One region of the Collinsella sp. AF15-51 genome, then DNA from elsewhere that is predicted to be linked to it. Evidence: predicted binding sites of a transcription regulator. Region 1 holds the regulator's gene; the other holds the start of a gene.

Region 1 (3,121 bases):
ATTCCTATTCGCGCCGGATTCGACACGGATTACGATCGCGAGGAAGAGCTAGCTAAGTTCAACCTCCCCACCGACAAGACCGTCGTGCTGGTAATGGCCGGTGCCAGCTTGCCTCAACCGTACGTTCGCTTTCGCGCGGAGATGGACCGCACCCTCCCCTTCCTACGCAGCTTCGAAGACATGCACTTTGTCTTTTTGCCGGGCAAAGACACCGAATATGCCACCCGCCTCAAAACGCTCTTCGACGCCATGAAGCTCGAAAACGTCACGGTTCTGGACTATGTCGATGATATGGCAGCGCTTATGCACGGCTGCGACCTGGCAATTCTCAAATCGGGCGGACTCACCGTCACCGAATGCCTGTGCGCACACCTGCCGATGATCCTGCTGGGCAAGTCCTATGGCCAGGAAAAGGCCAACACCACCATGCTCACCGGCATGGGCGCCAGCATGCATGTCACCACCGCACGAGAGCTCATCGTGACGTTGCGTCATCTCCACGATCATCCTGAGTCGCTCAAGGCACTGCTCATCAACGGCGAAGTACTACGCCGCCCACACGCAGCCGAAGACATAGCCATCGCAACCATGGAGCTCGTAGGCAAACCCCAAAAGCGCAAAAGAGCCTTTTGCCGCTTCTACTGGGGCGGAAAACCCGCGCATATCCGCTAGCGTCTTTATGTCCGCTTACCTGCGGGAGGCCCCTATATATCATCCCATGCTCAAACATTCTCGCTTCGCTGCGAAACTGCGCGTGGGACGATATATAGGGGCCTCCCGCAGGTAAGCTGCGTTTACGTACTAGCAGCTATACCAGATTCCCCACCACTAGAACCTTCAAAGGCGAAACCGGAAAATCTAAATACAGTAAGCCAATGCGACAAAGGGATTATTCCTTTGTCGCATTGGCTTACTAGAATGTAAATATTTTTTCAAGCGAGTAGCCGCCCGCCCGCCTCTCTCACATATCGTTCCACGCGCAGTTTCGCAGCGAGCGAAGCGACGCGAGAATGTTTGAGCATGGAATGATATAGGTAAGCCCCGGGCGGGAGGGATACGAGCGCCCTAGGCGATGCCGCTGGAGCCGAAGCCTCCGTTGCCTCGGTCGGTTTTGTCTAGTTCTTCTACTTCTATGAGGTTGACCGTGGGGACTTCTTGGATGACGAGTTGGGCTATGCGGTCGCCTTTATTGATTTGAATGTTAATGGAGGGATCCAGGTTGATGAGGATAACCTTGAGTTCTCCTCGGTAGTGGGCGTCGATGAGGCCCGGCGTGTTGACTATAGACAGGCCCTGCTTGATGGCCAAGCCGCTGCGGGGCTGAACGAAGCCGGCGTAGCCATCGGGCAGGGCGATGGCCAGCCCCGTAGAGACCAGACGGCGTTCGAAGGGCTTCAGGACGCAGTCCTCATTGGAGCGCAAATCCAAGCCGGCATCGGTGGGATGGGCGTATTTGGGAAGCTCGACGGTGGGATCGAGACGCTTTATGTTGACGGTAATGTTGGACATGGAATCACCTTAGCTTGTCGAGCTCTTGCAGAAACTCATCGACGTCTTTGAAATCGCGGTAGACCGAGGCAAAGCGGATGTACGCCACCTTGTCGATCTTGGCCAAGCGCTTGAGCACCATGTCACCCAACTCATGGGACGTGACGGCCGTCAGTGTGCGAGAGCGCAGCTCGACCTCGATGTCATCGATAATCTCATTGAGCTTCTTAGTGTCGATATCGCGCTTGATGGTGGCGCGCATCAAGCCGACAAGAAGCTTATTGCGATCGAACCGCTGCTTAGTTCCATCTGACTTAATGACCTCGATAGGGTCCTCGCATCGCTCAAACGTTGTAAAGCGGTAGTTACACGAGCAACATTCGCGACGGCGCTTAATGGTGTTATTTGACTCCTGCATACGGGAATCAACGACGCGGGTATGTGCCTTGCCGCATTTGGGACAGCGCATGGTACCTCCTCTTAAACGATAACAAGGGTACCATGCGCAGCGCGATAATGATTACGAACGAGCAGGAACCTTAAGATGCGCACCGGCGGCGAGCGAACCATGCTCCAGATGATTGACGCTACGGATCATGTCGGAAGTCTCTTGCGTGGAAAGGCCTTCGATTGGATATTCTTCGGAAATCGACCAAAGAGAATCGCCAGGCTGAACGCGAATGGTCTCGTAGGTAATGTTGGAAACGGACTCGGCATACGCGGCGTGACGAGTGCTAAAGACCGACATAGCGAGGACAAAGAAGAGCGTAAGCGCAACGGCGACGGCGACAATCGTCGGAACCTTCAGGGCAACGCGGGCCGGCGCGACTACAGCCTGCTGATTGCGCGCAGGCTTTACGGTCAAAGGCTGAAAGCCGGAGCGGCCACCCTGAACAACCGTAAAAGTGGGTTCTGCAGGCGTCTCGAGCTTAAGGGCGAGGTTTCCCTGGACCATATTCGTTACGTTCATCATGTTCTCCTCTCGCGTGTTTTGCTGAGAACAGTTTTATCAAGCCGCGCGGACAAAAATGTCTAGCGCGAGAACGAATGTTCGGTTATTATTATCTTCGAACAGTTGTTCCTGTCAAGCAAAATTCGAACATTTGTTTGACATGGGTAGAGAGGATGCCCTGATGGCTCGCAAAATTACCAAGCGTCAGCAGCAAATTTACGACTTCATCAAGGAATATCAGCAGGAGAAGGGTTATCCGCCCAGCGTGCGCGAGATGGCTTCTGCCGTGGGCCTTTCCTCCCCCAGCACCGTGCACGCCCATCTCTCTGCCCTGGAGGCGCGCGGGCTACTCAAGCGCGATGCCACCAAACCGCGCGCCCTGGAACTCTTTAACGAGGATGGTTCCTCTGTCTCAATTTCTAAATCTGACGAGCCCACCGCACCTCGCGGAACGGTCTCGCTACCGCTCGTTGGTCGCGTCGCGGCTGGGATTCCCATTCTGGCCGAGCAGAATATCGAAGACACGTTTACTATCCCGACCGAAATCGCCACTGATCAGGGTTCCTTTATCCTTGAGGTGCATGGGAGCTCAATGATCAATGTCGGCATCTTCAATGGCGATTACATCATCGTCCGTGAACAAAAGAGTGCCATGAACGGCGAAATTGTCGTGGCCATGAT
Region 2 (3,121 bases), on a different contig from region 1:
GCATGACGGCCATGGCAAACGGCGTGCCTTCCTTCTCGGTGTGGCTGTGGCCCGTCATGTACTTGACGCACTCATACAGGCCAGCATAGCCCAGGCTGATGGTAGAGTATCCGCCCACGAGCAGCTTGTCGATCGTCTCGCCCTTCTTCAGACGAGCGAGGGCGCCGTACTGCCACAAAATCGGTGCAGCGTCAGAAAGCGTGCCCATCAGGCGCTCATGACGGCACAGCAGAGCACGGTGGCACAGCTCAAGGCGCTCGTCGAAGATCTTCCAGAACTTGTCCATGTCCTGATGCGAGCTCAGCGCGACATCAGGCAGGTTGATGGTCACAACACCCTGGTTAAAGCGGCCATAGTACTTAGGTTTGGTCGGGTCATAGTTCAGCGCGTTGGCGACATTGTTAAAGCCGTTGCCCGAGCGGTCGGGCGTCAGGAAACTGCGACAACCCATGCAGGTGTAGCAATCGCCGTTGCCGGCGGTCTCGCCCTTCGACAGCTTGAGCTCGCGCATCTTCTTCTCGGAGATGTAATCGGGCACCATGCGCTTGGCGGTACACTTGGCAGCCAGCTGGGTCAGGTAGAAGTACGGGGAATTCTCGTGAACGTTATCGTCCTCGAGTACATAGATAAGCTTGGGGAATGCCGGGGTAATCCACACACCGGCTTCGTTCTTAACGCCCTCATAGCGTTGACGAAGCGTCTCCTCCACGATCATGGCAAGGTCGTGCTTCTCCTGGGGCGTACGGGCCTCATTGAGATACATAAAGACCGTCACGAACGGCGCCTGGCCGTTGGTGGTCATAAGGGTCACGACCTGATACTGAATCGTCTGGACGCCGCGACGGATCTCGTCACGCAGGCGGTCCTCAACAACCTCGCGGACCTTTTCGGGAGATGCGGAAACGCCGAGCTCCTCGAGCTCGCGGGCGACCTCGCCGCGAATCTTTTGACGGCTCACCTCGACGAACGGGGCAAGATGGGTCAGCGAAATCGACTGGCCACCGTACTGGGAGGAAGCAACCTGGGCGATGATCTGCGTCGCGATGTTGCAAGCCGTCGAGAAGCTGTGCGGCTTCTCAATCAGCGTACCCGAGATAACAGTACCGTTCTGGAGCATATCCTCCAGGTTCACCAGGTCGCAGTTATGCATGTGCTGGGCAAAGTAGTCCGAATCATGGAAGTGGATCAGACCCTCATTGTGAGCATCCACGATCTCCTGGGGCAGCAGCACACGCTGAGTCAGGTCCTTGGAAATCTCGCCGGCCATGTAGTCACGCTGAACGGAATTGACGGTCGGGTTCTTGTTGGAGTTCTCCTGCTTGACCTCTTCGTTGTTGCACTCGATGAGCGACAGAATCTTGTCGTCGGTCGTGTTCTTCTGGCGCTTCAGGCTCTGAACATAGCGATAGATGATGTAATGGCGAGCGACCTCATAGCAGTCGAGACGCATGATCTCGTCCTCGACCAGATCCTGAATCTCCTCGACCGACACGGTGTGGCCCGCGTTCTCGCATGCCTCGGCGACGTTTTGCGCCGCATAAACCACCTGGCGGTCGGTAAGACGAGAGCTCTCCTCGACCTCCAAGTTTGCGGCGCGGATGGCATTGACGATCTTATCGATGTCAAAGACAACCTCGGTGCCGCTGCGCTTGATGATCTTCATCCTCTTGCCTCTTTCGCGTCGTAGCCTCATTGCGCTTCAGAGCCAAACGATGCCCGGCAGGGCCTGCCCCTGCCTTGCGGCGCCGTCGCGCAATCTGTGTTCTCGATAAACCATAAGCCTCCATGCGGACATTCCCAGGAGCCGATCAAGCGGTTCAGGGACACGTTCAAAAGAGGCAGTTAAGGTCTTCGTTCTCTGTCCGCCATCTATCATACGACAAAGAAGCATCTATATCCTGTATTCTTTTTTTAGGTCAAACACAACATATAGTGTTTCAGCAGGTCAAAGCAATTAGTCATTTTGCAGACGCATTAAAAATGAAGGGCTCTTGGCAGAGTGCTAAAACGTTATCAGCTCGACTACCTGCACGGCAGTTTTGAAACCCCCTCAACCGCGCCGCTGACAAATCCTACCAAAACCAAGCCGCTCACGCCAAAAGAATCCAAAAGATTATGCTTGACCAATATGTTGCGGTCGTGCCTTGCCGAGCCCCATGTAACCGCGGCACGAATCCTTGAAAGATATGTGTATGCAAACAGAGAAGATGAGAGTTTTCTCGGATGGCTACTGAGAAACATCCCAGAAGATCAAAAAACTCGAAATTTGGTGACGTATTTGGCGACCCATTTGGCGAGCAAAATAAAACAGCCCAGAGGCTAAGCCTCTGGGCTGCGAACATTTGGTGGGCGTTAGAAGATTTGAACTTCTGACCTCTTCCGTGTCAGGGAAGCGCTCTCCCCCTGAGCTAACCGCCCAAATGGAGCGGACAACGGGGCTCGAACCCGCGACCCCAACCTTGGCAAGGTTGTGCTCTACCAACTGAGCCATGTCCGCTTACGAGGATTAATCTTACGTGATACCCGCATCCTATGCAAGAACTTTTTTTGAAAAGTTTTGCGACGCCCTCTCGAACCTCGCGAAGACATCAGCCACCATGGAAAGCGCGGGCAAACGCAAACTCGCCGCAAGAGGCCCCCTACAACTCAGCGAGCATGATCCAGGCAGAGCTGTCCTGCGCAAGTCTGCCGTCTGCAAGCGGTGATGAGGTGAGCAGGACCTTGCCCGCCGGCAGCTCCACGGGTGCTGCACCGAAGTTCGTCACACACGCCCAGCCGTTGTCGCGGCGATAGGCGATGACGCCGCCCTCAGCGCCCTCGGCACCATCCGCAAGGCCGGTGCGCCCGTCAAGATCGAGCCACGCAAGATCGTTGGCGCACCCGCGCAGCTTGCGCCGCAGCCAGAGGGCGTCACGATAGAGCGCAAGCATCGATGTCGGGTCCGCTTCTTCCCTATCGGCAGCGTAATCGGAAAACCATGCAGGCTGCGGCAGATGGGGCGCCGCATCGGCGTCCGCCGGTGAAAACCCAAACGATCCGCCCTGCGTGGGATCGTCCGCTGCCACCCACGGCAGGGGCACACGGCAGCCGTCGCGCCCCTTCTCGCGCTTCGGTCCGTGCG

Evidence for each region. The regulator NrdR, encoded in region 1, represses ribonucleotide reductase genes. The targets are predictions, from matches to a motif close to AAACACNATATATNGTGTTT.
Region 2: nrdD (anaerobic ribonucleoside-triphosphate reductase) is a predicted target of NrdR. The motif match lies at 1,919-1,938, and genes of this name have one in related genera.

What each region holds. Positions count from the first base shown of each region.
Region 1 is NZ_QRYG01000004.1:10,272-13,392, forward strand. Features, by position in the region: gene DWW51_RS03180 (glycosyltransferase) at 1-672, shown strand, start outside; gene dut (dUTP diphosphatase) at 1,066-1,509, opposite strand; gene nrdR (transcriptional regulator NrdR) at 1,514-1,957, opposite strand; gene DWW51_RS03195 (LysM peptidoglycan-binding domain-containing protein) at 2,009-2,458, opposite strand; gene lexA (transcriptional repressor LexA) at 2,622-3,121, shown strand, end outside.
Region 2 is NZ_QRYG01000008.1:47,627-50,747, reverse strand. Features, by position in the region: gene nrdD (anaerobic ribonucleoside-triphosphate reductase) at 1-1,663, opposite strand, end outside; tRNA gene DWW51_RS05385 (tRNA-Val) at 2,344-2,418, opposite strand; tRNA gene DWW51_RS05380 (tRNA-Gly) at 2,422-2,497, opposite strand; gene DWW51_RS05375 (glycoside hydrolase family 13 protein) at 2,640-3,121, opposite strand, start outside.